Regions from separate parts of the Paenibacillus sp. HWE-109 genome, predicted to be linked through region 3. Evidence: predicted binding sites of a transcription regulator. Region 3 holds the regulator's gene; each other region holds the start of a gene.
The links. The regulator LexA, encoded in region 3, represses DNA repair genes until DNA is damaged. The targets are predictions, from matches to a motif close to CGAACATATGTTCG.

Region 1: a site for LexA is predicted at 1,930-1,943, ahead of LOZ80_RS20480 (DNA polymerase IV). Genes of this name have one in related genera too.
Region 2: a site for LexA is predicted at 2,102-2,115, ahead of recA (recombinase RecA). Genes of this name have one in related genera too.

What each region holds. Positions count from the first base shown of each region.
Region 1 is NZ_CP091881.1:4,781,411-4,784,699, forward strand. It holds gene mobB (molybdopterin-guanine dinucleotide biosynthesis protein B) at 42-548, opposite strand; gene LOZ80_RS20480 (DNA polymerase IV) at 555-1,856, opposite strand; gene cimA (citramalate synthase) at 2,071-3,289, shown strand, end outside.
Region 2 is NZ_CP091881.1:3,190,805-3,194,093, forward strand. It holds gene LOZ80_RS13120 (regulatory protein RecX) at 223-912, opposite strand; gene recA (recombinase RecA) at 986-2,029, opposite strand; gene LOZ80_RS13130 (competence/damage-inducible protein A) at 2,205-3,289, opposite strand, start outside.
Region 3 is NZ_CP091881.1:2,193,212-2,196,500, reverse strand. It holds gene LOZ80_RS08740 (HAD family hydrolase) at 1-478, opposite strand, end outside; gene LOZ80_RS08735 (DUF896 domain-containing protein) at 523-705, opposite strand; gene LOZ80_RS08730 (LysM peptidoglycan-binding domain-containing protein) at 841-1,260, opposite strand; gene lexA (transcriptional repressor LexA) at 1,409-2,026, shown strand; gene LOZ80_RS08720 (aminopeptidase) at 2,106-3,289, opposite strand, start outside.

The DNA of each region.
Region 1 (3,289 bases), 2.6 Mb from region 3:
TCATTGTAAAATATAATATAAATACGGACAAAGTTCAAACCTTAAAATAGATTCCCGCCAAAATAATGTTCGATAAAATTCGCAATACGTCCCACTTCATTTAAATTTATAGAAGGGATATGCGGATAATAGCTCTCAGCGTCTTCCAAATCCGTCACAATAGCAATAGGACTAGGCTCAAGATGATGAACGATTTCTCTTTGTTCTATTGTACGAAATAAAGCAATCTTTGGATGCTTTTCCTTTTTAAAACCTTCTACAAAAATAAAATCCATGTGCGAGTAAGCCGTTAACTGCTCCTCTAAACTTACATTACCCCTTTTCTCATACGTGTGAATCATGTTCGGGGATAGCGTAATCACGGCATCAGCTCCCGAGCCAACATAGATCGACGAATCCGCTCCCGCGGCTTCTTTATAATGTCCATGAGCATCATGTTTCATTACAGCAATTCGATAGCCGCGCTGCTTCATTTCAATCACCAATTTAGCAATCAACGTTGTTTTCCCGCTATTCGAATAACCAGCGAAGCCGATGCAATGCGCCATTCCCTATCACTTCTCCTCTTCCTTATGGAGCGGATTTTTTTTCAAATGATCCATCTGCAAGGAAGTGCCCCTGGCCTTATGATTTCGTATAAAAGCGGACGGATCATCACTCATCATCCCTGCGGTCAGAATCGCGCTTTCCCCAAATTTATCACGCAGCCCGTCCATAATTTTGTTCAAATGCTCTCGCCGCGGCTGCTTCTCATAATCAAACAAATCCAATTGAATGAAGGTTTCTTCCTTCATCGTTAAATTCTGCAAGGTAATGCCCAACAATCGTACTGGTTTGCCGTCATCCCACTGGTGATCATACAACTCACACGCTGTTTTATAAATATCATCCATATGCTCCGTTGCCGTCGGGAGTGTGACAGAACGCGTGATCGTCCTCATGTCAGGATCGCGAATCGTAATCTGGATCGTCAAGGCCATCAACTCCTGTTTGCGCAGCCTTCTCGCTACTTGATCAGCCAGATTGAGGAAAACACGATGAATTTCTATGCGGTCTGTGTAGTCTCGCGGCAGCGTCGTGGTGTGGCCAATCGATTTGCTTTGTTCTTGCTCCGGATTTACAAGAGATGGATCAATGCCATTCGCTGATCGTTTCAGATGAGCACCGAGAACTCCGAATTGCTTCGTCAATAACAACTCATCCGCAGACGCTAATTGGCCTAAAGTAAGAATACCGAGTTTCTCCAATTTATCAGCGGTCTTTTTACCTATGCCGTACAAATAATTGCAAGGTTTATCCCATAATACATACGGCACATCACGAATGCGAAGCACAGAAATCCCATTCGGCTTCTTCATATCAGAGCCCATCTTGGCAAGCAGCTTATTCGGCGCAACTCCGATCGAGCAGGGCAGCTTCAATTCCTTCATAATTCGGTTCTGAATGCTGTTTGCGATATCCATAGGCGTTCCAAACTGTTTGGAACCCGTTATATCCACAAAACATTCATCAATGGACATGGATTCCACCATAGGCGAATAACTATAAGCTATCTGCATGAATCGTCGGGAGAAATCGCGATACAATTCAAAGTCAGGTCGAATCAATATCAAATCCGGGCATATTTTCAGAGCTTGCCTAACCTGCATACCCGTTTTGATCCCCATTCCTCGCGCTGTATAAGATGAAGTAACAATTATTCCTTTGCGAAGTTCAACACTTCCAGCAACAGCAATGGGTTTGCCTTTATACAATTCAGGCTCAACGGCCTCATGGACAGAACAATAGAACGCATTCATATCAATATGCAAAATGACTCTACCTTGTTTGGGATAATGATGCCCCACTGTCACCATTTCACATTCCCTCCCATGCTCCAAGACGTTAGACCAGAGCCATTTTCAGCATACAAAAAAATATTGTTTCAAGCAAACGTATTTTTGCGTTATGATGTCCTTACCCATAATCTTATGGTATAATCGTAAATTATACATTAGCGCTTTAAAGCAAGCTTAGACACCAGCACATCTAACAACGAAGTCACTTTGCTAGCTTTTGAAGGAGGAACCCATGCCAACATCAGTCAAAATCTTCGACACCACACTACGAGACGGAACGCAAGGAGAAGGCATTAGCCTATCTGTCGAGGACAAAATCAAAATCGCCCGCAAGCTCGACGAGCTTGGGGTTCATTATATTGAAGGCGGATGGCCGGGCAGCAACAGCAAAGATATCGAATTCTTTGAGCGAGCTCGAGACATGAAGTTTACGAATGCCAAAATTACAGCCTTTGGCAGCACGCGGCGCAAGGATTCCATAGCTGCTGATGACATCAATTTGAACAGACTTGTTGAATCCGGCGCACAAGTGGCGACAATCTTCGGTAAGTCCTGGGATTTCCATGTCACGACTGCGATCCAAACGACTCTCGAAGAGAATCTGGCTATGATCTTTGATTCCGTGCAGTATCTGAAAAGCAAGGGTCTTGAAGTCATCTATGATGCCGAGCATTTCTTCGACGGATACAAGAACAATGCCGATTACGCTCTGCAAACGATCAAAAAAGCCCAGGACGCCGGGGCGGATTGGATTGTCCTATGTGATACTAATGGCGGTTCCTTGCCAGGGGAAGTCACAACCATTGTGACAACAGTGAAACAGCACATCTCCACACCTGTAGGCATACACGCCCATAACGATTGCGAATTGGGAGTTGCTAATAGTCTTGCCGCTGTGCAAGCCGGCGCAGGACAAGTTCAAGGTACGATTAATGGCTATGGCGAGCGCTGCGGCAACGCCAACCTTAGCTCCATCATCCCTAACCTTCAATTGAAACTTGGCTATCACGTCATCTCGGAAGATCAGTTGAAGTCGTTGACATCGGTATCCAGATATATCAGCGAAATCGCTAATATGCATATGCCAGTTAATCAACCCTATGTCGGCAATGCCGCATTTGCTCACAAAGGCGGTATCCATGTATCAGCGATCCTGAAAGATGCCAGCACTTATGAGCACACCAAGCCTGAATTGGTCGGCAACAAACAGCGTGTATTGGTGTCGGAGCTTGCAGGTCAGAGCAATGTATTGGTCAAAGCGCAAGAACTCAATTTGGATTTCAACAAGGATCCACAGAAAACCAAAGATGTCATTGAGCGGATCAAAGACCTCGAACACCAGGGCTACCAATTCGAAGGCGCAGATGCCACTTTAGAATTGCTGCTGCGTGAAGCGTTTGAAGGACTTGAAGAGATATTCACGCTTGAATCCTTCAAAATGCTCGTCGAAA
Region 2 (3,289 bases), 1.0 Mb from region 3:
TAGTGCTAATAATCCATAATCAACAGTGTAAAAATTGGCGGTTTCTACATCTGTTCCCTCAAAATCAATGATAGAAGTATGATTTTGAACAAATTATGAAAATATACACTGTTATTTTATCTTTTGTCGAAGAAGCTTGTCAAGCGAATGTCATGGATTCACTCACAAGAGTCCCAAACTATGGTTAATGACATTAACTAAACATCTTTTTAATTAACGACATTAACTATCGAAAGCATCATCGATGAAATCAAACTCTTCGTCGTTAGGTTCGCTGCTGACTTGGGCCAAAACCTTGGTAACAATAGATCCTGTATACCCCCGGCGCATCAAAAAGGCGCCTGTTTTTCTTTTGCGATCCATCGTTTTTCCTGAGGTTTGTTTCCATTTTGTTTGAGCCAGTTTCATAGCTCCCGCAAATTCATCATCAGGATTGATCGTTTCCATTGCATTTTTTACCAATTCCTTATCGATGCCTTTTTGTTGAAGTTCCTGACGAACCAAGTTCCGACCTTTGCGTTGCGTAATAATCCGACTGTCTGTCCACATTTTCGCAAACTCTTCATCATTGAGATAATTCTGTTCAGCCATCTTCTCACATGCCCAATCGATGACTGCAGCTTCGTACCCCGCTTCTTTCAGCTTGCGTTTAACTTCGATTGCCGAATGAGGGCGACGCCCGATAATACGTATCGCTTTTAGGTAGGCACTATTACGTTCTTCATCTATCGTAATTTTCTCAACATCCTGTTGATTAATAATTTCTCCCTTAACTAATCGATGCTTGATCAAAATATCTTCATGAACCGAGAATGCGTACTCCTCATTGATAAAAATATTATAGCGATGCCTGCCTTTTTTTTGTTTCTCAACCAGCGTAATTATTGACAATGTGTGCTCTTCATCGCTCATATCCAGCCAACTCCCCTAAAATGAAAAGCACCTTAACCCAAGGTTAAAGGTGCTTTCCTCTATGATTTAAATGTTATTCGAAAGCAACTTCCAATTCATCTTCGTCCTCATCTTCGTTTAGACCAACAGCTTTGATTAAGTTGCTGTTTTCACGAATTTTCAGCTCTATCGTTTCGGAAATAGCTTTGTTGTCTTTCAAGAATTGCTTCGCATTCTCACGACCTTGACCCAGTCGCTCGCCTTCATACGAGTACCAAGCTCCGCTCTTATTAACGATATCCATCTCTGTACCGATATCAATAATACTGCCTTCGCGGGAAATACCCTCGCCATACATAATATCAACTTCCGCTTGTTTGAATGGAGGCGCTACTTTATTCTTAACGACCTTAATTCTTGTACGGTTACCGACCATGTCATTTCCTTGTTTGATCGTTTCAATACGACGAACATCAAGTCGTACAGAGGAGTAAAACTTCAATGCGCGACCACCAGGCGTTGTCTCTGGGTTACCAAACATGACGCCAACTTTTTCACGCAGTTGGTTGATGAAGATCGCAATAACTTTGGACTTGTTAATTGCACCTGAAAGTTTACGAAGAGCTTGAGACATCAAACGAGCCTGCAAACCAACGTGTGAATCGCCCATCTCGCCTTCAATTTCCGCTTTCGGAACAAGCGCAGCAACCGAGTCGATGACGATGATATCCACTGCGCCACTGCGTACAAGCGCTTCAGCGATCTCTAAAGCTTGCTCACCCGTGTCTGGTTGGGATAATAGAAGCTCATCTATGTTAATACCAAGTTTACTTGCGTAAGAAGGATCCAAGGCATGTTCAGCATCAATAAAGGCAGCTTGTCCGCCAACTCTCTGTACTTCTGCAATCGCGTGAAGGGCTACCGTCGTTTTACCTGAAGATTCCGGACCGTAAACTTCAATAATTCTTCCGCGTGGGAATCCACCTATACCTAGTGCAATATCAAGCGCAAGCGCTCCAGTTGAAATCGTTTCAACTTGCATATGCGTAGACTCTCCAAGTTTCATGATGGAGCCTTTACCGAACTGTTTTTCAATTTGACGTAGTGCATTATCAAGTGCTGCGCGACGATCTGTCAAAACAATCACTTCCTTCTTCTATCATTATAGGTATATGATAACCTGTTTTAGAGTGTTTGCCAAGCATTTTTTCGAACATACATTCGACTTTTTAGCGAACAAACAAAAAACCGCAACAAAGTTATCGCTTTGTTACGGTCCTTCCGTTAACACTTACTCTTATTATAAGCGAACATTATTGATCTTTCAACTGTTTCCATAATTGATAGAGCGCACTTTTGGCTGCTCTATGTTTGATTGATTCCCGATTGCCTGAAAGCTGCAGCTCAATCACTTGGGTTGGCTTATTTTTTTGCGCGAATCCAATATATACCAGCCCCACCGGCTTGCCTTCTGAAGGACTTGGACCCGCTACGCCGGTAACCGAGATGCCAAAGTCACTTCCGGTCTTCCCGCTTATATGTTCAGCTAGCAGAACAGCTGTTTCACTGCTTACCGCACCGGGAGCTCCCTCGCCTTCAAGAACTTCCATCGGAACGGAAAGAAGCTGATGTTTGAGCGCATTAGTATAACAGATTACGCCTCCAAGAAATGGCTGCGAGCTGCCTGGAATTGAAGTTATCAGATCACTCAACAAACCGCCTGTACAGCTTTCCGCAACGGCAAGTGTTAGTTTCTTAGCCGCCAACAATTGCACAACGACGGCTTCAATAGGGACGTCTTGTTCCGCATAGAGATGTTCAGACAATCGACTTCTAATCGCTTGTTCCGTGGATTGCAGCTTTTTCTCGCCTTCATCAGCGGATTGTGCGCGTGTCGTAATACGAATTGTCACCTCGCCCTCTTTGGCGTAAGGAGCAATGGTTGGATCGGTTTGGGCTGCAATCAAATCAAGCAATTGATGTTCCAGATTGGATTCGCCGATGCCGGCAAATTTAAGCATCTTGGAATACAGGGGTACTTCGTCAGTCATCTTAGTCTGTAGCCAGGGAACTGCATGTTTTGAGAACATAGGCTTCATTTCCTTGGGAGGACCTGGCAATAGAATAAAATGGGTCCCTTCGTATGTAAAAGCGATTCCAACGGCTAGCCCCGTTTCGTTATGCAAAGGATCACTGTCCGCCAACATCAATGCTTGTCTTCGATTGCTGTCCACCATATGAATGCCGCGGGTTTGGAACATATCGGTTATTGCTGTCATCGATGGTTCATGGATGATCAATTCACGGCCTGCGAACCCAGCCAGCACGTCTTTGGTCAAGTCATCCTGGGTTGGGCCAAGCCCGCCCGTACAAATGACGACGTCCGCTCTGGAAGCCG
Region 3 (3,289 bases):
CCGGAGAGCCGTTTGTTAAAAGCAGCAATTGATAATTCCCTTTCAATGCATCTAGAACTTGAAATGTCTCTTCATAGACCAAAGGGCGGCTGCGTCGTTCCGCAGGAAACAATTCCCCCAATTTATAACCCAGCTCACGATCTTCGATTCCAAGTGCACGAAGACCCCTTGTCCAAGATTCCGTCCGGTATCCAGGCGCCAGTTCCTCCAATTTACGAAAGTTCTCATTCTCACCTTGCGTAAAATTAGCCCATAACCCCTCAAAAGGATTAATACCAATCATCTTGGTGAATGGAAACGTATCAAATGTTTCATATAAAGCGCGTGCTTCTTTACGAACAGAAGCTTCTAATTCTACGGGATTCACAGCCACATGTTTGGCAGCTTCCGCACAAGTCGCATCAAAAGCTTCTTGCACACTGCGATCATCCCATAACAAAGTGTCATCCAAATCAAAAAGTACAGCTTTCAACGCCATCATTCATATCCCCTTTTGAATGTTGTTTCTATATGAACAAGCAATTACTCTTCGTCCGTAAACTTGATCGAATCAAGTTGAACTTTAAGATTGCCTCGAAAAGCCTCAATGTACTTCCTTCTTAATTCATTTCGCTCATCGATTTCTGCATCTGTTAAGCCCACTGTTTTGGCTTTGCGTGCAAGCTCGTTGATACGTTCGATGTTTTTATCCATTTCGTCGCTCATAAAGATCCTCCCTAGCAAAAATTCAATATGAATATTACTTTGCCATCCCAATTCAGTAATGTCAAGGAAACAACGAAAAGAGACGTAGGAACATGTCCTCGTCTCAGCTAATTAGTGAGTATGAAATCAATCGCTTTAAGAACCAGGCAGGATCAGTACCTGCCCTTCTTGCAATGAACTGGTGGTCAAATGATTGATTGCTTTGATTTTATCGATATAAGAACGAATGTTCTCCCTATTCTTTTTATGTAAGGAAGCAATCTGCCAAATCGTGTCTCCACGTTGAATAACTATTTTCTCTGGTACTACTATTGAGGAGACTTCTCTGATGACAGCTTGCTTGGCTAGTGATGTACTCGTTGTCGTTGCTGCCGGATCCCCCGCATAGGCCTGCACAATTGCACCAAATGAGAACACGGTTCCAAGAATAATTGCTAACAGAACAAAGCGAACAATAGCTTTAGTATAGCCAGAAGTGAAAGTCATCCCTTTGGATGTGTTAGCGGATCTATGAAGTGTACGTGAGTTGGTTGTGTTGGTATAAGCCATATACATGAGTAATCATCTCCCAAACATTTGTTCTTGTATTAGAATAACACGAACAAATGTTTGAGTCAACCCATTTTCTCGAACTTATGTTTGTACGAACTCGGGTTCTATGTTATACTTTGGGTAATGATTCCCAGTATTGGAGTGATAACTATTGAGCAAGATTTCGCAGCGTCAACAAGCTATATTGGATTTCATTAAGAACGAAGTGAAAGATAAGGGGTATCCACCTTCCGTCAGAGAAATCGGCGAAGCTGTTGGACTAGCATCCAGTTCTACCGTACATGGCCATTTGGAGCGTCTTGAGAAGAAAGGTTTAATTCGTCGAGATCCTACCAAACCTCGTGCTATCGAAATTCTGGGCCTCGATGGCGCAGAAACTCACTTTGCCATTTCAGTCGCGCGTGTTCCCTTAGTTGGTAAAGTAACCGCCGGTGTTCCTATTACAGCAACCGAGAATATCGAAGACTACTTCCCGCTTCCCGTGAGCATGGTCAAAGATAATAACGTATTTATGCTTAGCGTAATGGGAGACAGTATGATTGAAGCTGGCATTCATAATGGCGATTATGTCATTGTGAAACAGCAACAAACGGCGAACAACGGGGACATCGTAGTTGCCATGACAGAAGACGATGAAGCCACAGTGAAGCGTTTCTACAAAGAGCGCGATCATATTCGCCTACAACCTGAGAATTCCGCCTTACAGCCGATTCTCCTCAAGCATGTGACGATTTTAGGACGTGTCATCGGCTTGTTCCGGGATATGTAGTCAACCATCTTAGAATAACAAAGAAACCGAGCGGAGATTGTCTCCCTCGGTTTCTTCGTTTCACAGCCTATTCAACCAACTAAAATACAAGTGCCCAGTTCCCGCCACGAAAAATAGCCTCAACCGTGCCATCTTCCAAATAACCATCAATCTCCAGATCCGATGTCCCAATCATGAAATCAACATGAATCAAGCTCGTATTGCCGCCTCGTGCTTTTAATTCATCTGTCGACAAAGAAGCGCCACCTTGGATATTAATTGGGTAACAACTCCCCAGAGCAAGATGACAGGAAGCATTCTCATCAATACCTGTATTATAAAAAATTCGATTCATGTTAGAAATTGGTGAACCGTAAGGCACAAGGGCAACTTCACCCAAATAGCGGGCGCCTTCGTCCATTTCGAGCAACCGGGCCAAATGTTCATAACCTACTTCCGCTTGATAATCAACGACCTTCCCCTCTTCAAAGCGGAACGAAAAGCGATCCACCAAAGCCCCATTGACATTCAAGGGTTTTGTACTTGATACGGTACCGCGAACACCCGTTCTATCCGGCATCGTAAAGACTTCTTCCGTTGGCATATTAGCCACAAAACGGATGCCACTAGCGTTCGCTTTATCGCCGCCTAACCAAATATGATGCGCAGGCAAATCCACCTCCAAATCGGTGCCCGCCGCGCGATAACGCAGGGTTTTGTATTGTTTCTCATTCAGCAGTTTCCGAACACGTTTCAACTGTTCAATGTGAACGCGCCAAGCAGCTACGGGATCCTCTTCATACACCCGGTTCATTTGAAAAATAGCATCCCACATCGCCTCTACCCGCTGATCTTCTGGCAGATCCGCGTACACCTTGGATGCCCAGGCAACTGTCGGCGCTTTAATAAGGCACCAACTAAACGTACTCGTTCGGACATATTGTTGATACTTCGTACGAGCGGTAGCCGCAGCTTTGGAAGCCCTGGAGATTAGACTAGCCTCAATACCTGCGTACAGATCTGGATCTGGCACCTTAATATTCAGCAAGGCCCCGCCATTTTCGACAAATCGCTCCAGCATTTCCGTGTACCAAGTTGGATAATAATCCAATGCCTCATCATGCGCATGTTCAAATTTACTGCGTGTAATCACATCATCCTGCCAATGAACGTGCACGTAATTTGCTCCAGCTTCATAGGCTTTTTTCACAATAAGTCTTGTTAATTCTAAAGATTCCAGCGGAGATTCGACTAACAAATCCTGCCCTTTATTCAAGTTCACAC